Alkalilimnicola ehrlichii MLHE-1: one gene and its partner. Each later gene encodes a partner of the first gene's protein in a complex. Links are inferred from orthologs where the notes say so. Each region holds a gene or a part of one and is shown in the gene's direction. Other genes may lie near its edges. The genes, in order: uvrD and uvrB.

Region 1 (9,458 bases):
CAAGGTGGCCATGGGGGCCAAGGCCAACCTGATCCTGCTGGCCTCCCGCGGCGAGGGCCTGTGGCGCGAGTTCTTCCACGGCAGCACGGTGCTGGAGCTGGTCCGCCGCACCTCCATCCCGACGCTTATCGAGCGCCTGGATCCAAAGGACGACACCCCGATCAGCGACCTGTTCTCCCATATCCTGTTGGCCACCGACGGCTCCAAGCGCGCCGAAGGGGCGGAGACCCACGCCCTGGAGCTGGCCGGTGGTCCCGGCAACCGCAAGCTCACCCTGCTTCAGGTCAGCGAGGAGGAGGCGCCGGCGGACGCCGCCGATCGTCTCCGGTCGTTGGCCGACCAGGCTCGGGCCAAGGGCGCGGACGTGGCGGTGCGGACCGAAGAGGGTGACCCCGCCCGGGTCATCAGCCGCGTTGCCCGCGAGGAGCATGCCAGCCTGGTGGTGATCGGCAAGCGCGGCAACGCCCCCCACAAAGAGCTCATGCTGGGTGATACGGCCCAGGAGATTTGCCGTAACGTCGCCAGTTCCGTGCTGGTGGTTCCGGGCAACGCACCGCTCTGGACGCGCTGAGCCCGGGCCCTGTCCCGGTCCGCCCGGAACCGGCGCCCGGAGCGCTCCGGGCGCCGGTTCCACGGCCCCGCCCCGTTGTGAACGCCCTGTTAGCTGTCCGTACCGGAGATCACCATGTGTGGCATTGTCGGCGCTGTCGCCCAACGTGATGTGGCCCCCATCCTGCTGGAGGGGCTGAGACGCCTGGAGTACCGGGGCTACGACTCCGCCGGCCTGGCGGTCCAGGACCGGGAGGGCTATATCGAGCGGGAGCGGGCCCTGGGCAAGGTGGCGAGCCTCGCCGAACGGCTGGCCGAGCGCCCGCTGGCCGGTCCCACCGGGCTGGCCCACACCCGTTGGGCCACCCACGGCGCGCCGTCGGATCGCAATGCCCACCCCCACATGTCCGGCGAGCGCCTAGCCCTGGTGCATAACGGCATTATCGAGAACCACGAGCCCTTGCGTCAGGCGCTGGAACAGGCCGGCCACCGGTTCGAATCGGAGACCGATACCGAGGTGGTGGTGAAGCAGATCGACCAGCAGATCGGCGCCCGGGGCGATCTCCTGGCAGCGGTGTTCGACACCCTTTCGCTGCTCGATGGCGCCTACGCCCTGGGCGTGATCTGCCGGGACGAACCCGGCCGTCTGGTCGCGGCGCGTCGCGGTAGCCCGCTGGTGATCGGGATCGGGATCGGCGAGCACTTCATCGCCTCCGATGTCCAGGCCCTGCTGCCGGTAACGCGCCAGTTCATCTTCCTGGAAGAGGGCGATGTCGCCGACCTGCGCCGCGACAGCCTCGTCATCTACGATGAGCACCGCCGTGTGGTGGACCGCCCGGTGCGGCAATCGGAACTCAGCGCCGATGCCGCCGAGCGCGGGGGTTACCGCCACTTCATGTTGAAAGAGATCCACCAGCAGCCGGCGGTGGTGGCGGAAACCCTGGAAGGGCGGTTGGCCGACCATGAGGTGTTGGAGGCCAGCTTTGGCCCGCGGGCCGCGACGCTCTTCCCGCAGGTGCAGCGGGTTCAGATTATCGCCTGCGGCACCAGCTACCATGCGGGGCTGGTGGCCCGTTACTGGTTCGAGGAGCACGCCGGACTGCCCTGTGACGTGGAGGTGGCCAGTGAGTACCGCTACCGCCGCCATGTGGTGGCGCCGGGGACACTCTTCGTCGCCATCTCCCAGTCGGGGGAGACCGCCGATACCCTGGCCGCCCTGCGCGAGGCGCGCACCCTTGGCTACCTGGCGACCATGGCCATCTGTAACGTGCCGGAGAGCTCGCTGGTCCGGGAGTCCGACCTGGTGCTGATGACCCGCGCCGGCCCGGAGATCGGGGTGGCGTCCACCAAGGCCTTTACCACCCAGTTGGTGGCCCTGCTCCTGCTGGTGATCGCCCTCGGTCGCCATCAACAACTGAACGCCGACGATGCTGCCGATATGGTCAACGCCCTGCGCAGCCTCCCCAGTGCCCTGGAGCAGGCCCTGGAGCTGGACGGCCCCGTTGCCCGCCTGGCCGAGCTGTTGGTAGAGCGCCAGCACGCGCTGTTTCTGGGGCGGGGGCTACACTACCCGGTGGCGCTCGAGGGTGCGCTCAAGCTCAAGGAGATCTCCTACATCCACGCCGAGGCCTACCCGGCGGGGGAGCTGAAGCATGGCCCGCTGGCCCTGGTGGACGCCGAGATGCCGGTGGTGGCCATCGCCCCCCGCGACGACCTGGTGGAGAAACTGAAGTCCAATCTGCAGGAGGTACGCGCCCGCGGCGGGACCTTGATGGTGTTTGCCGACAGCGACGTGCGCTACGCGGAGGACGACGACACCCGCGTCCTGGCGGTGCCCCACTGCCATCCGCTGATCGCGCCGGTGGTCTTTACCGTCCCCCTTCAGCTCCTGGCGTATCATGTGGCGGTGTTGCGGGGCACTGATGTCGATCAACCCCGTAACCTCGCCAAATCGGTTACGGTGGAATAGCATTGAACCTCAGGGACTTGCGTTATCTGGTCGCCGTGGGCGACCAGCGCCACTTTGGCCGCGCCGCCAAGGCCTGTTTTGTCAGCCAGCCCACCCTCAGCGCCCAGGTCAAGAAGCTGGAGGAGTACCTGGGGGTGCAATTGGTGGAGCGCGGTACCCGCCAGGTCCTGCTCACCCCCACCGGCGAGGAGGTGGTGGCACGGGCCCGGGCGGTCCTCAACCAAGTGGACGACATCGTCGAACTCTGTCGGGCGGCCGCCGAGCCCATGACCGGGGAGCTGCGCCTCGGGGCCATCCCCACCCTCGCCCCCTATCTGTTGCCCCACTTGGTGGCCACCGCCACTGAGGCCTGGCCGCGCTTGCGCATGCTGCTCTACGAGGAGCGCACCGCCCTGCTGGTGGAGCGGCTGCGCAAGGGGGAGCTGGACGGGGCGCTGATGGCCATGCCGGTGGCGGGCGATGACCTGGCCTCGGTGGCGGTCTTCGAAGAGCCCTTCGTGCTGGCCCTGCCTGCCGATCATGCCCTGGCCGAGGCGAAGCGTGCACCGCGTCCGGAGGCCCTGCCGGAGGATGAGCTGCTGCTGCTGGAGGAGGGGCACTGCCTGCGCGATCAGGCGTTGGAGGTCTGCCAGTTGGCCGGCGATGCCGGCGGCACCAGCTGTTTCCGGGCCACCAGCCTGGAGACCCTGCGCCAGATGGTGGCGGCCGGCGTGGGAATGACCCTGCTCCCGCGTCTGGCCGGACAGGCCGGTTGCGAGATCCCCAACCAGTCGGCGGTCAAGCTGCTGCCCTTTTCCCCGCCGGTCCCTACCCGTACCATCGGGCTTTACTGGCGCAAGGGGGCCGCCCGCGCCAGCACCCTGGAGGCAGTGGCGGCGGCCATCCGTGACCTCCGGGTGGTGCAGGAGCAGGCCCGCCCCATCGAGCCTGCGGCCGCCGGTTAGCAGGCCCCTGATCGCCCGTGAGCGGCGTTGCGGTGGGTCGGTGCCGGGGGGCGTGGTCCCGTCGGGCCGACTTTGGCGCACCGAGCAACGCAGGGAAAAATCGGATGAAGCGCGTGCTTGTTCGAGCGAAGCGAGTTCACGCGCGCCGATTTTTCCCGAGTAGCGCAGGGCACCCCGAAGGGGTGCGCCATCGGAGGCCCGACGGGACCACGCCCCCCGGCACCGACCCACCGCAACGCCCCCATCCGCCGACTCTATACCCTCTGTACCGGACCGAAACCATGGAAGCCGAAGCCGACGTCTCCGACCTGATAGCCGATCTCAACGACGCCCAGCGCGAGGCGGTCTGCGCCGCGCTCGGCCGTTCCCTGGTGCTGGCCGGTGCGGGCAGCGGCAAGACCCGGGTGCTCACCCGCCGGGCGGCGTGGCTGGTGCGGGTGGAGGGCGCCTCCCCCTTCGGCATCATGGCGGTGACCTTCACCAACAAGGCCGCCGCCGAGATGCGCCACCGCATCGGTGAGCTGCTCGGCATCCGCACCGCCGGCATGTGGGTGGGCACCTTCCACGGCCTGTCGCACCGGCTGCTGCGCATGCACGCAGCGGATGCCGGGCTACCGGAGACCTTCCAGATCCTCGACAGCGACGACCAGCTCCGGCTGATCAAGCGGGTGATGCGCGGCATGGAGCTCGACGAGAAGCGCTATCCGCCCCGGCAGGTGCGCGGCGTGCTCAATGGCTGGAAGGAGGAGGGGCTGCGGCCCGCCGACATCCAGGCGGACGCCGGGGAACCGTTCCGCTTTGCCGTCTGGCAGGTCTACCAGACCTACGAGCAGACCTGCCGTCGCTCCGGCCTGGTGGACTTCGCGGAGCTGCTGTTGCGCAGCTTCGAGCTGCTCCGCGACCGGCCCGACCTGCTGGCCCACTACCGCGCCCGCTTCCGCCATCTGCTGGTGGACGAGTTCCAGGACACCAACCAGTTGCAGTACCGTTGGCTGCAGCAGTTGGCCGGGGAGGACAGCGATGTCTTCGTGGTCGGCGATGACGATCAGTCCATCTACGGTTGGCGCGGGGCCCGGGTGGAAAACATCCACCGCTACGCCCGCGAGTTCGGCGAGGTGAGCATCACCCGGCTGGAGCAGAACTACCGCTCCACGGAGACCATCCTCAACGCCGCCAACGCGCTGATCAGCCATAACGGCGGGCGCATGGGCAAGAACCTATGGACCGAGGGCAGCCGGGGTGACCCGATCCAGCTTTACGCCGCCTTCAACGAGACCGACGAGGCCCGTTACGTGGTCGACCGCATCGCCGCCCTGCTCGATGAGGGCTATGCCCGTGACGATTTCGCCATCCTCTACCGCTCCAACGCCCAGTCCCGCGCCTTCGAGGAGAGCCTCCTGGCCCGCGGCCTGCCCTACCGGGTGTACGGCGGCCAGCGCTTCTTCGACCGGGCCGAGATTCGCGATGCCCTGGCCTATCTGCGCCTGCTGATGAACCGCCACGATGACGCCGCCTTCGAGCGGGTGATCAATACCCCCCGGCGGGGCATTGGCAACCGCACGCTGGATCAGATCCGCGAGGGGGCCCGGGCGGCCGACGCGAGCCTGTGGGAATCGGCCGTCCGGATCATCCGGGCCGGTGGCATCAGTGCCCGCGCCGGCAATGCGGTGCAGGGCTTCCTGCAGCTGCTGGACCGGCTGGAGGAGGAGACGGCGACTCTGCCGTTGCACGAGCAGATGGATCGGGTGATTGTTGCCAGCGGGCTGCGCAGGGACGCCGAGGCGGACGGCAGTGACCGCGGCGAGGCCCGGCGGGAGAACCTGGACGAACTGGTGACCGCGGCGCGCAACTTCGAGCAACAATACGAGCGCGACGAGGGGCTGACCCCCCTCACCGCCTTTCTCACCCACGCGGCGCTGGAGGCGGGCGAGGCCCAGGGGGAGGAGGGGCAGCCCTGCGTGCAGTTGATGACCCTGCACTCGGCCAAGGGCCTGGAGTTCCCGGTGGTCTTTCTGGTCGGGCTGGAAGAGGGGCTGTTCCCGCACCGGATGTCCACCGAGGAGCCCGGGCGCATGGAGGAGGAGCGACGGCTCGCCTACGTGGGGATCACCCGTGCCCGCGAGCGCCTGTACCTGGCCTACGCCGAAAAGCGGCGGCTGCACGGGATGGACAACTACGGCATGCCGTCCCGCTTTATCCAGGAGATCCCGGCCGATTATATCGAGGAGGTGCGGGCGCGGATGAAGGTGACCCGTCCCGGCGCCACCGCCGCGGCCATGCAGTCGGAGCCGGTGGATGGGATCACCCTCGGCAGCCGGGTCCGCCACGACCGTTTCGGCGAGGGGGTGGTGTTGCGGCTCGAGGGGCAGGGGCCCTCGGCGCGGATCCAGGTGCAGTTCGCGCGGGCGGGGGCCAAGTGGCTGGTGGCTGCCTACGCCAACCTCAGGCTGGTGGGCTGAGCACCGCCGGCCAGCCTACCAGCGCAGCAGTTCCCAGCGGTGGATCTTGGGCTCGCGCAGCGGGTCGTACTCCGCCCGGTGGTTGAGCACCCCGTCGCCGTCGGTGTCGATCAGGTAGTAGGGGGGGCCCACCACCGGCGTGATCCGCACGGCGTAGATCTGACCCTGGATCGAGAACTCCTCAATGGTGGCCCACTCCCGGCGGATGATGCGGACCGTGGGCTCGATCGGCTCGCCCTCGGTGAGCTCCTCCGGCGCCGGCGGCGGTGTGACAATCGGGCCCTCCTCCTCCCCACTGACGGGGCCTGCCAGGGCGAGGGCGGTGCCCAGGCCCAGCGCAAGCAAGAGGTGGGTGGGCGGGCGCTGACGTGGGCGGATAGCGGCTGCGTTCATGTCCTGCTCCTCGCGGTGTGTCCTGAATGGGGCTGCGGGCCTCGTGCCGGCAGGGTGTCCCGGCCGTATGCCGGCGGGATGGTCAGAGGTCCAGCAGCATCTCGCGCTCCCGGCGGGAGGGTTCGAAACCGCGGTCCTCATAGTGGGCGAAGATGGCGTCCACCACCTCAGTGGGCTCGTCGAGCACCTGGAAGAGGTCCATGTCCTCGGCGTTGATGGCGCCCTCGGCCACCAGGGTGTCGCGGAACCAGTCCACCAGGCCCTGCCAGTAGGGTTTGTACACCAGAATGATAGGGATGCGGCGTGTCTTCCCCGTCTGCACCAGGGTGAGGATCTCGGCCAGTTCGTCCAGGGTGCCGAATCCGCCGGGCAGGACCACGTAGGCGGAGGCGTACTTGACGAACATCACCTTGCGGCTGAAGAAGTGCCGGAAGTTGAGGCTGATGTCCTGGTAGGGGTTGCCCGACTGCTCGTGGGGGAGCTGGATGTTCAGCCCGATGCTGGGCGACTTGCCCCCATGGGCGCCCTTGTTGGCGGCCTCCATGATGCCCGGCCCGCCACCGCTGACCACCGAGAAGCCGGCGTCGGAGAGTGCCCGGGAGAGGTCCTCGGCCAGCTTGTAATAGGGGTGATCCGGCGCCGTACGGGCGGAGCCGAAGACGCTCACCGAGGGTTTGATCTGGGACAGCCGCTCAAAGCCCTCGACGAATTCCGCCATGATCTGGAAGATCTTCCAGGACTCGCGGCTCATGAGGGAGTCGTTGAGCGGGTTGAGGCTGCCGTTACCGAAGAGCTCGTGTTGGTCCATGGCTGCTCCGCGCCGGGTGCGTGTCCCCCTATCATAACCGCAGTGGCGACCCGCTGTGGGATGCCGCCACCATTCGGGCCGGGAGGTGGTAGCATTGCCGGCAACGGCAGGGTCAGCGGGGTGTGGACGCGGGGGTGGGTGTTCCCGGGCACCCCGAAGGGGTGCGCGCTCGAAGGCCCCCGGGAACACCCACCCCCGCGTCCACACCCCGCTGACCCGGAAATGTGCCGATTGACTCGCCAGGAGACCTTAATGTCTGACGCCCGCAAGCCCCTGATTCTGGTGGACGGCTCCAGCTACCTCTATCGGGCCTTCCACGCCATGCCGCCGCTCACCAACAAAGACGGTGAACCCACCGGCGCCATGTACGGCGTGCTCAACATGGTCCGCAAGCTGCTCGACGACTACCGGCCGGAGCGGATCGCGGTGGTCTTCGACGCCCCCGGGCGCACCTTCCGTGACGAGCTGTTCGATCAGTACAAGGCCCACCGCCCGCCAATGCCGGACGAGTTGCGCGCCCAGATCCAGCCGCTGAAGGACATTATCCGCGCCATGGGCCTGCCGCTGCTGGAGGTGCCCGGCGTGGAGGCCGACGACGTCATCGGCACCCTCGCCCGGCAGGCCGCTGAGGCCGGTCAGCCGGTGGTCATCTCCACCGGCGATAAGGACATGGCCCAGCTGGTGGACGAGCAGGTCACCCTGCTCAATACCATGAACGACACCCGCCTGGACGAGGCCGGGGTGAAGGAGAAGTTCGGCGTGCCGCCGGAGCGGATCATCGACTACCTGGCCCTGGTCGGGGACAGCTCCGACAACATCCCCGGTGTCCCCCGCGTCGGCCCCAAGACCGCTGCCAAGTGGCTCAATCAGTTCGGCTCGCTGGACGCCCTCAAGGCCCGCGCCGATGAGGTCAAGGGCAAGGTGGGGGAGAGCCTGCGCGCGCACCTGGACGAGCTGGCGTTGAGCGAGGACCTGGCCACCATCCGCTGCGACCTGGACCTGGACCAGCGCCCGGAGGACCTGAAACCCGGCGAATCGGACGTGGAGCGACTGCGCGAGTACTACCAGCGGTATGAGTTCCGCCGGCTGCTCCGCGAGCTGCTGAATGGTGACGGCGACAGCGGCGGCGAGGTGGCCCCGGCCGGGCCGGGCGCGGCCGGTGGCGCCGGCGAGGGTGACGACGCCCGCTACCACACCGTGGACGACGCGGATGCCTTCGACGACTGGTTGCGCCGGCTGGAGTCAGCCGAGCTGTTCGCCTTCGACCTGGAGACCAGCAGCCTCAACTACATGGATGCCGAGATCGTCGGGGTGGCGCTGGCGGTGGGGGCGGGTGAGGCCGCCTACGTCCCGCTGGCCCATGAAGGCCCCGATACCCCGACGCAACTCGACCGCGACCGGGTGCTGGCCGCGCTCAAGCCGCTGCTCGAGGACCCGGACCGCGCCAAGGTCGGGCAGAACCTCAAGTACGACATGAGCGTGCTGGCCCGCTACGACATCCACCTGGAGGGTGTGGCCTACGACACCATGCTCGAGTCCTACGTGCTGGACTCCACCGCCAGCCGTCACGATATGGACTCCCTGGCCCTCAAGTACCTGGGCCGTGCCACCGTGAAATACGAGGATGTCTGCGGTAAGGGCGCCAAGCAGATCCCCTTCGCCCAGGTGGCGGTGGAGACCGCCACACGCTATGCCGGGGAGGATGCCGATATCACCCTGCGTCTGCACCAGACGCTCTATCCGAGGCTCGAGGCCGAGGGACGGCTGGTGCAGGTGTTCCACGCTATCGAAATGCCGTTGCTGCCGGTGCTCTCGCGCATGGAGCGTCACGGGGTGAAGGTGGACCGAGCACTGCTGGAGCAGCAGAGTACGGAACTGGCCGAGGGCATGGCCGCGTTGGAACAACGCGCCCACGAGGAGGCGGAAGGACCCTTCAACCTCTCCAGCCCCAAGCAGATTCAGGAGATCCTGTTCGAACGCATGGGCCTGCCGGTGCTGCAGAAGACCCCCAAGGGGGCGCCCTCCACCGCCGAGTCGGTGCTCGAGGAGCTGGCGGCACGCGGTTACGAGCTGCCGCGGTTGATCCTGGCTTACCGCAGTCTGGCCAAGCTGAAGACCACCTACACCGACAAGCTGCCGCGGCTGATCCACCCGAAGACCGGCCGGGTGCACACCAGCTATCATCAGGCGGTGGCCGCCACCGGGCGGCTGTCCAGCTCCGATCCCAACCTGCAGAACATCCCGGTGCGTACCGCCGAGGGCCGGCGCATCCGCAAGGCCTTCGTCGCCGAGCCCGGCTGCAAGCTGCTGGCGGCGGACTACTCCCAGGTGGAGCT
Region 2 (9,418 bases), 2.0 Mb from region 1 along the record:
GTACATCACCGCCACCCGGTCGGCCAGATAGCGCACCACCGCCAGGTCGTGGGAGATGAACAGGTAGGCCGCGCCGGTCTCCGCCTGCAGGCGCAAGAGCAGTTCTAGGATGGCGGCCTGAACCGAAACGTCCAGGGCCGAGGTGGGCTCGTCCAGCACCACCAGCTCCGGGGCACCGGCAAAGGCCCGGGCGATGGCGGCCCGTTGCCGCTGGCCGCCGGAGAGCTGCCCCGGGCGCCTTGCGCCCAACTCGCCGCTCAGTGCCACGCTGCCGAGCAGGGCAAGGGCCCGCTCGCGGGCCTGTTTTCGGCGCAGTCCACCCAGGGTGCGCGCCGCGCGCTGGAGCATGCTGGCGAGCCGGTGGCTGGGGTTGAGGGTGTCGTCCGGTGACTGGAACACCATCTGCAGACGGCGTAGGGTTCGTCCGCTGCGGCGGCGGAGGCGGCCGGCCAGGGGCTTGCCCTGAAGCTCCAAGGTACCTGCCGTGGCGGGCTTGAGCCCGGTGACGGCCCGGGCCAGGGTGGTCTTGCCGCTGCCGGACTCACCGACTAGCGCCAGGGTCTGCCCGCCGCCCAGGGTTAGTGAGACCTCCCGCAGCACCCGGACCCGGCCGTAATCGACGTTGAGGCCCTCGATCTTTAGGGCCGGGGGCCGGCCGTCGTCGGGCGTGGCGTCGGGCCGGGGCGCGGCGCGACTCGGGCGGACCGCCTGACCGGCGAGGTCCGGGAGCAGGCACCGGCTCTGCTGACTGGGCGCCACCGTGGCCAGCGGCACCGGGGCCGCTGTGCACTGGGGGGTGGCGATGGGACAGCGGGGCGCGAATACGCAGCCACCGGGCAGCGCGGACAGCTCCGGCGGGGTGCCGGGAATGGTGGCCAGCCCGCCGCGCCGCTTATCGCTGTCCAGGTTGGGGATGCACCGGCGCAGGGCCGCGGTATAGGGGTGCATGGGCTGCTCCAGCAGCGCTTGCGCCGGTCCCCGTTCCACCACCTCGCCGGCATACATGACCGCCAACTCGTCGCAGACCTGCCGCAGTACCGCCAGGTCGTGGCTGATGAAGAGCATGGCGGCACTGACCGTCCGGCGCAGCTCCGCGAACAGGGCGAGGATCTCCGCCTGCACGGTGGCGTCCAGGGCGGTGGTGGGTTCGTCCAGGATCAGAACCGCCGGGTCGGGCGCCAGGGCCATGGCGATCACCACCCGCTGCTGCATGCCACCGGAGAGTTCGTGCGGGTAGCGGTGTAGCAAGGCCTGCGGGGCCGGGATCTGCACCTTGCGCAGCATCTCGACCGTGGCATTACGGGCCGCGGCCCGGCCCATGCCGAAGTGCAGCCGGCAGACCTCGGCGATCTGTTCGCCCACCGGAATGGCGGGATTCAGGGCCGCCGCCGGCTGCTGGTAGACCGCGGCCACTTGGCGGCCACGCAGCCGCCGCAGCGCTTCAGGGGAGAGCCGCGCCAGGCTCTGGCCGGCGATACGGACCTCGCCCTGCTCGATGCGGGCGTTGCCCGGCAGGTAGCCGAGCGCGGCCATGGCCAGGGTGGACTTGCCGCAGCCGGACTCGCCGGCAATCCCCAGCGTCCGCCCGGGGGCGAGGCTCAACGAGACGTTGCGCACGGCGGGCAGGCGCTGGCCCCGGCGGCGGTAACTCAGGGTAAGGGCGTCGATCTCCAGCGCCGGTGTGCGCATCAGCCCTCCCGCTCCTGGAGTCCGTCGGCCATGAGCGAGAAGCCGACCACCACGAAGCCGATGGCGGCGGCGGGGAACAGCACCGTCCACGGGGCCTCGGTAAGTAGGGCGCGGTTCTCGCTGATCATCACCCCCCAGTCCGGGGCCGGGGGCTGCACCCCCATCCCCAGAAAGCCGAGGGTGGCGGAGGTGAACACCGCATAACCCACCCGGATAACCGCTTCCACCATCAGTGGGCCGCGGATGTTGGGCAACACCTCGCCGATCAGGATGTAGAGCCCCGACTCGCCCCGCAGCCGCGCCGCCTGCACGTACTCCCGCTCCACCTCCACCAGGGCGGCGGCCCGCGCCGTGCGGGCGATCAACGGCGCGAACACCAGGCCGATCACCACGATGACATTGACGGTGGAGGGCCCCAGGGCGGCCAGTGCCAGCAGCGCCAGTACGATGAGGGGAAAGGCCATGATGGCGTCCATCAACCGCATCAGGCCCTCGTCCCGCCAGCCGCCCAGGTAGGCCGCCAGCAACCCGATGGCGGTGCCCAGCGCCAGGCCCAGGACGGTGGCCGCCGGGGCGATGGCCAACACGTGCAGTCCGCCGTGCAGCACGCGGCTGAACATGTCGCGGCCGTAGTTATCGGTGCCGAACCAGTACTGGGCCGAGGGCGGCTGCTCCATGGCGTCAAAGGCGATGTCCAGCGGGTCGGCCGGGGCCAGCCAGGGGGCGAACAGGGCGCTGAACACCCAGGCGCTGACCATGGCCAGGCCCACCCAGAAGGTCGCCGGCAGACGGCCCATTTCAGCGCCCCCCCATGCCGCGGCGGACCTTGGGGTTGAGCGCGGCATAGACCAGATCGGCGAGCATGTTGGCCAGCGCGTAGACCAGGGTGATGAGCAGGGCGCAGCCGGCCAGCAGGGGGATGTCCTTGTCCAGGGCCGCGCCGTGGATCAGGCCGCCGATGCCGGGATAGCGGAACAGCGACTCCACCACCACCAGGCCACCCACCAGCCAGCCCACCTGGGCGCCGATGACCGTGACCGTGGGCAGCAGGGCGTTGCGCAACACGTGCCGGCGGATGACCACCCCGGGCGGGAGGCCCTTGAGGACGGCGGTGCGCGTGTAGTCCGCCCGCAACTCGGTGATCATGCCGTCCCGCGCCATGCGGAACAGATAGGCGAAGAGCAACAGCGCCAGCGACAGGGCCGGCATGAGCAGGTGGCGCAGGGTCTCCGGCAGTCCGCTGCCCTCCGGCGGCAGGGCCTGGACCGGCAGCCAGCCCAGCATCACCCCGAAGACCATGATCAGCAGCACCCCGGTGACGAACTCGGGCATGGCGCTGAGCACCAGGGCGGTGATCGAACCGGTGCGGTCCAGCCAGCCGCCGGCACGGCGGCCGGCGACCACCGCCGCCGCCAGGGCCGTGGGGATGAGCAGCGCCAGGGCGAGGCCGGCGAGCAGCAGCGAGCGGCCCAGCCGCTCCAGCGCCAGCGGCAGCACCGGGGCCTCCAGGGTGTAGGAGTGCCCCCAGTCGCCGCGCAGCACGCCGCCGACCCAGTCCAGGTAGCGCTGCACCACCGGTTGGTCCAGGCCCAGCTCGCGGTTCACCTGGGCCACCGCCGCCTCGTCGGCAAAGGGGCCGAGCATGATCCGGCCCACGTCGCCCGGCAGCACAGTGGTCAGGGCGAACACCAGCAGCGAGGCCACCACCAGGGTGAGCCCGAGCATCAACAGGCGCCGAAGCGTATAACGCAGCACGCTGGAAGGTGCCTCGCCGCCTAGGCCAGCCAGGCCCGGGTCAGGTCCAGGTAGTTGGCATTGTCCGCGCGGAGACCCTGCACCCGCCGACGCACCGGGCGCAGGGCCTGGGTGAAGTAAGTGATGGCCGCCGGCACCTCCTCGTGCAGCTTCCCGGCCAGGGTGGCCGTGAGCTGCCGGCGGCGCGCCGGATCGGTGGCCGCCTCCAGCTCGCTAAGGGCGGCGTCGAACTCATCATCGCGCCAATGGGGGGCGTTCCAGTCGGCGCCCCCCCGGAAGGCCGCCGCCAGGATCTGCTCCGGAACCGCCCGGCCCACCCAGTCGGTGAGGCCGAAGTTCACCTTGGTCCAGTGTTCGTAGTAGGTGTTCAGTGGTTCCACCCGCAGGTTCACGCGGATCCCGATCGGGTTCAGCATGCGTTCGACCAGGACGCCGTACTGCGGCAGTTCGGCCAGGCGACCGATGTGGAGGTCGATCTGGAAGCCATTGGGCACGCCGGCCTCGGCCAGCAGCGCCTGCGCCCGTTCCAGGTCGGGCTCGCGCCGGGCCAGGTCGATATCGGCCGCGTCCGGGTAGAGGGGCGCCACCGGGTGGTCGTTGCCCGGTTCGCCGTAGCCGCCAATGAGGTTGTTCACCATGGACTCCCGGCCCAGGGCCAGGGCCACGGCGCGGCGGAGGCGGACGTCCTCGAAAGGGGGCTGGTCGCAGCGCATGGCCAGTTGGCGGTGCTGGGTGCTGCGGGCGCTGAGCAGGTTGATCTCCTCGTTGTCCAGCAGCGGGCGGGCGTTCATATAGCTGGCGAACAGCATCATGTCGGCGGCGTTGCCGCGCAGGGCCAGCACCTGGGGCTGATCACCGTCGTACATCGCCATGCGCACCCGGTCCAGGTAGGGCCGTGGCGCGTCCCAATAGTCGGGGTTGCGCTCCAGCACGGCCTCTTCGCGGGCCTGGTAGTGGGTCAGTAGGAAGGGCCCGGTGCCGACGGGGTTACTGGCGAGATCGCCGTCGTGGTCGCGGGGAAGGATCACGGCGTTGTAGATCTGGGTGTAGTAGGGGAACGCGCCGATGGGCCGCGATAACTCGAAGCGGACGGTGTGCCGGTCGTCGGCGCTGATGCCCTCGGGCGGCAGAAAGTCCAACTGTGAGCGGGCCACACTGGCGACGTCCGGATCCACCAGGCGCCGGAAGCTGGCCACCACGTCGTCGGCCTCCAGCGGCCGGCCGTCGTTGAACTTCACCCCCTCGCGCAGGCGGAACACCCAGGTCCGCCCCTCGTCGGGCGTCTCCCAGTCCGTGGCCAGGGCCGGCTGCAGGTTCAGGTGCTCGTCCACGCGCACCAGGTATTCGGCCACCTGCTGCACCACGGCGATGGCACCGCCGGCGCTCATGCGCAGCGGATTGATGGTGGCGGCCTGGGGCAGGGCCACTCGCAGGGTCCCCCCGTGGCGGGGTTCGCCGGCCAGGGCGCCGGGTGCGGTCAGCCAGGGGAGCCCGCCGAGCCCGGCAGCGGCCCCGCCGATGCCCAGCGTCTGGAGCAATCGCCGGCGGCGCAGGTCGATGGTGGATAACGCAGTGGCCGGTTTGCGTCGCATAACTCTCTCCCCCTTGCCGGAAAACATCGGCCGGTTGGCGTCAGGACCACACGGCTACCCAGAAAGATGAACCGCCCCGGGCCGATAAGCAATGCAGAGCAGCCGGATCAGGCCTTGATGGGGTCCAATAGACGGGGGCACGGCCGCCGGGGTTGGGCCCGGGTTGGGAAGCAAAAAGGCCCCGGTGACGCGCACCGGGGCCTTTCGCTGAACCGCACCGGCCGAAAGCCGGCACTGCGCCCTGGCCATGGGCGCTTGTCGGAAGCCCGACCGCCTCAGCCCAGCGCCTTGGCGATCCGCTCCATGGCCTTCTCCAGGTTCTCCATGCTGGTGGCGAAGGAGATCCGGGCATAGCCCTCGAGACCGAAAGCGGAGCCGGGCACCAGGGCCACACCCTGCTCCAGCAGGAACCCGGCCAGTTCCACGTCATTGCCGACGCCGTCCAGCTTGTCGATGGCACCCTGCATATTGGGGAAGCAGTAGAAGGTGCCCTCGCAGGGGCGGCACTCGACGCCGTCGATCTTGTTCAGGGCGTCCACCACGAAGTCGTGGCGCTTCTTAAATTGCTCCAGCATGGGCGGGATGCAGCCCTGATCACCGTCCAGCGCCGCCACCGACGCGGCCTGGGAGACCGAGGCCGGGTTGGAGGTCGATTGGGACTGGATCTTCTTCATGGCGCCGATCAGCGCCTCGGGGCCCGCGGCATAACCGACCCGCCAGCCGGTCATGGCGTAGGCCTTGGACACCCCGTTGACCACCACGGTGCGGTCCTTCAGCTCCGGGCAGGCGTTGACGATGTTGACGAACTCACCCTCGAACAGGATGTGCTCGTAGATATCGTCGGTGACCACCACGATCTGCGGATGCTTCTTCAACACCTCGCCCAGCGCGGCCAGCTCGGCCTTGCTGTAGGCGGAACCGGTGGGATTGGACGGACTGTTGATCACGAACAGCCGGGTGCGGTCAGTGATCGCGCCCTCCAGCTGCTCGGGGGTGATCTTGAACCCCTGCTCCTGACCGGCCTCGATGATCACCGGCTCGGCGTCGGCCAGCTTGGCCATGTCCGGGTAGGACACCCAGTAGGGCGCCGGGATGATCACCTCGTCGCCCTCGTTGAGCAGGGCGCACATCAGGTTGTACAGCGAGTGCTTGGCGCCGGAGGAGACCAGCACCTGCTTGCCATCGTAGTCCAGGCCGTTCTCGCGCTTGAACTTATTGATCACGGCCTTCTTCAGCGCCGGAGTGCCGTCGACGGGGGTGTAGCGGGTCTCACCCTCGTTGATCGCCGTTATGGCTGCGTCTCTGATATGCTCAGGCGTGTCGAAATCAGGCTCGCCGGCCCCCAGGCCGATGATGTCCTTGCCCGCGGCGCGCAGTTCCGCCGCCTTGGCGGTCACCGCCAGAGTGGGAGAGGGCTTCACACGTTGAACCCGATTCGCCAGTTTGATATCCAAAGTTGCCTCCGTTTCTCGCTGAGTCTTAGCCGCGTAATTCTAACCGCTCGCGCCCGATCGTGCACATCGATGGCGGGGTAACCGTCAATGCGGGAGGTTTGTCGCCTGAACAACGAGGCTCATCGGGGGTCAGAGCCCGAACAGGAGAACACGGTAGAATCTGTCGTAGCGACTTGGGGTGTCGGGCGGGGGTGGTGTCCTTCAGGGCGACTTTGCGCACCGAGCAACGCAGCAAAAAGTCGGAGAAAAGGCGCGCCTGTCCGAGCGAAGCGAGTTCGCGCCGCCGACTTTTTGTGAGTAGCGCAGGGAACCCCGAAGGGGTGCGCAAGTGGAGCCCTGAAGGACATCACCCCCGCCCGACACCCCAAGTCGCCCTGAACGAAGCCCCAGGCCACACAGGCAGTGCTGACGATTATGACCGCCAGGTTCCAGCTCCAAAGCCGCTTCCAACCCGCCGGCGACCAGCCCACGGCCATCGCCTCGCTGGTCGAGGGCCTCAACGCCGGCGAACGCCACCAGACCCTGCTCGGCGTCACCGGCTCCGGCAAAACCTTCACCATGGCCAACGTCATCCAGGCCGTGCAGCGGCCTGCCATGGTCCTGGCCCCCAACAAGACCCTCGCCGCCCAACTCTACGGCGAGATGCGCGAGTTCTTCCCCAAGAACCGCGTCGAGTACTTCGTCTCCTACTACGACTACTACCAACCCGAGGCCTACGTCCCGGCCTCCGACACCTTCATCGAGAAGGACGCCTCGGTGAACGAACACATCGAACAGATGCGCCTGTCCGCCACCAAGGCCATCCTGGAACGGCAGGACACCATCATCGTCGCCTCCGTCTCCTCCATCTACGGCCTGGGCGACCCCCAGTCCTACATGGCCATGCTGCTGCACCTGGTGCGCGGCGAGACCATCGACCAGCGCCAGATCCTGCGCCGCCTGGCCGAAATGCAATACACCCGCAACGACATGGACTTCACCCGCGGCACCTACCGCGCCCGGGGCGAGGTCATCGACATCTTCCCGGCCGACGCCGAGGACGAGGCCGTGCGGGTGGAACTGTTCGACGACGAGATCGAAGAGCTGTCGCACTTCGACCCCCTCACCGGCGAAGTGCTGCGCCGCGTGCCGCGCCTGACCATCTACCCCAAGACCCACTACGTCACCCCCCGCGGCCAGGTGCTGCGCGCCATCGACGCCATTAAGGAGGAACTGCGCGACCGGCTGGCGGAGCTGCGCGCCGCCGACAAACTGGTGGAGGCCCAGCGCTTGGAGCAGCGCACCTTGTTCGATCTGGAGATGATGCACGAGCTGGGCTACTGCAACGGCATCGAGAACTACTCCCGGCACCTCTCCGGCCGCGCCCCCGGTGAGCCGCCGCCCACCCTGTTCGACTACGTGCCTGAGGACGCCGTGGTCTTCATCGACGAATCCCACGTCACCATTCCGCAGTTGGGCGGCATGTACAAAGGCGACCGCAGCCGCAAGCAGACCCTGGTGGACTACGGCTTCCGCCTGCCCTCGGCCCTGGACAACCGGCCGCTGAAATTCGAGGAGTGGTTGCGCCTGGCACCCCAGTGCGTGCTGGTCTCCGCCACCCCCGGCCCCTGGGAGCATGAGCACAGCCAGCGGGTGGTGGAGCAGGTGGTGCGCCCCACCGGCCTGCTCGATCCGGAAGTGGAGGTGCGCCCGGCGCTCAGCCAGGTGGACGACGTCTACGGCGAGATCACCGAGCGCGCCCGACGCGACGAGAGGGTGCTGGTCACCACCCTGACCAAGCGCATGGCCGAGGACCTGACCGAATACCTGCACGAGAACGGCGTGCGGGTGCGCTACCTGCACTCCGATGTGGACACCGTGGAGCGCACCGAGATCATCCGCGATCTACGCCTGGGCGAGTTTGACGTGCTGGTGGGCATCAACCTGCTGCGCGAGGGCCTGGACATCCCCGAGGTGTCGCTGGTGGCCATTTTGGATGCGGACAAGGAGGGGTTCCTGCGTTCCGAGCGCTCGCTGATTCAGACCATCGGCCGGGCGGCGCGTAACCTTGGCGGCAAGGCCATCCTTTACGGTGATGAGATCACCAACTCCATGCGCCGGGCCATTGACGAGACCGAGCGGCGCCGCGCCAAGCAGCAGGCCCACAACGAGGCCCATGGCATCACCCCGAAGGGGGTGCGCAAGGACGTGGCCGATATCATGGAGCGGGGCGGCGCCCCGATACCGGGCGCGCCGCGGGGCCGTATCGACAAGGTGGCGGAAGAGGCCGCCAAGTACGGCCGTTACACCCCGGCCGAGGCGGTCAAGCGCATCAAGCAGCTGGAGAAACAGATGCGCGAGCACGCCCGCAACCTGGAGTTTGAAGAGGCCGCCCAGCTACGCGACGAGATCAAGCGCCTGGAGCGCTACGCCCTGGGCCGACCCGACGTGGCCAGCGCCTGAGCGCGGCCTACACCCCATCGGCCTCCGGGCCATTCACCCTTTGGGCGCCCGGCCATGCCGGGCGATAATACCGCCATGTCTGAACAAGCAAACACCGAAAAACTGCAGAAGGTGCTGGCCCGCGCCGGGGTCGGCTCCCGCCGGCAGATGGAGGCCTGGATCGCCGAGGGGCGGGTCAAGGTCAACGGCCACGTTGCCCAACTGGGCGACCGGGTCACCGCCGAGGACCGGCTGCAGGTGGACGGCCGGCCGGTGGCCCGGCGCAAGCTCCAGCCGGAGCGCCGGGTGCTGCTCTACTACAAGCCGGAGGGGCAGGTCTGCACCCGTGACGACCCCGAGGGGCGGCCCACGGTCTTTGAGAACCTGCCCGAGGCGGATGGCCGTTGGGTGGTGGTGGGCCGGCTGGACCTGAACAGCCAGGGCCTGCTGTTATTCACCACCGACGGGGAACTGGCCAATCGGCTCATGCACCCGTCCAGCGGCATC

The links.
Region 2: the proteins of uvrD (region 1) and uvrB are in contact, whole or in part, in a crystal structure (PDB 7EGT), measured with the Thermus thermophilus proteins. The link is inferred for Alkalilimnicola ehrlichii MLHE-1 from one-to-one orthologs. Residues at the interface, in WP_096412145.1 of Thermus thermophilus: His654, Arg656, Phe657, Gln666, Asp668, Glu669, Lys680, Arg681, Leu682, Ser683, Lys685, Tyr686, Ala687; in WP_096411307.1 of Thermus thermophilus: Glu23, Leu25, Arg26, Asp27, Gly28, Glu29, Arg30, Phe31, Arg55, Glu326, Asp327, Phe328, Glu379, Ser382, Gln383, His398, Gly400, Arg401.

Annotation. Positions count from the first base shown.
Region 1 is NC_008340.1:3,249,204-3,258,661, reverse strand. What follows is about bases 3,368-6,332. They hold uvrD (DNA helicase II), read left to right. Parts: upstream 3,368-3,743; coding sequence 3,744-5,921; downstream 5,922-6,332. Other genes in these bases: MLG_RS14470 (DUF2782 domain-containing protein), read right to left, coding at 5,937-6,314; MLG_RS14480 (LysR substrate-binding domain-containing protein), read left to right, coding at 3,368-3,462. Outside these bases: MLG_RS14490 (universal stress protein), read left to right, coding at 1-571; glmS (glutamine--fructose-6-phosphate transaminase (isomerizing)), read left to right, coding at 686-2,518; more of MLG_RS14480, read left to right, coding at 2,521-3,367; MLG_RS14465 (LOG family protein), read right to left, coding at 6,397-7,122; polA (DNA polymerase I), read left to right, coding at 7,375-9,458. UniProt on the Escherichia coli protein: A helicase with DNA-dependent ATPase activity. Unwinds DNA duplexes with 3'-5' polarity. Translocates on single-stranded DNA with 3'-5' polarity. Initiates unwinding more efficiently from a nicked substrate than double-stranded DNA.
Region 2 is NC_008340.1:1,261,242-1,270,659, forward strand. Bases 6,494-9,418 are described here. They hold uvrB (excinuclease ABC subunit UvrB), read left to right. Parts: upstream 6,494-6,904; coding sequence 6,905-8,932; downstream 8,933-9,418. Other genes in these bases: rluB (23S rRNA pseudouridine(2605) synthase RluB), read left to right, coding at 9,008-9,418. Also shown: MLG_RS05545 (dipeptide ABC transporter ATP-binding protein), read right to left, coding at 1-1,689; MLG_RS05550 (ABC transporter permease), read right to left, coding at 1,689-2,486; MLG_RS05555 (ABC transporter permease), read right to left, coding at 2,488-3,444; MLG_RS05560 (ABC transporter substrate-binding protein), read right to left, coding at 3,465-5,036; MLG_RS05565 (pyridoxal phosphate-dependent aminotransferase), read right to left, coding at 5,312-6,490. UniProt on the Escherichia coli protein: The UvrABC repair system catalyzes the recognition and processing of DNA lesions. A damage recognition complex composed of 2 UvrA and 2 UvrB subunits scans DNA for abnormalities.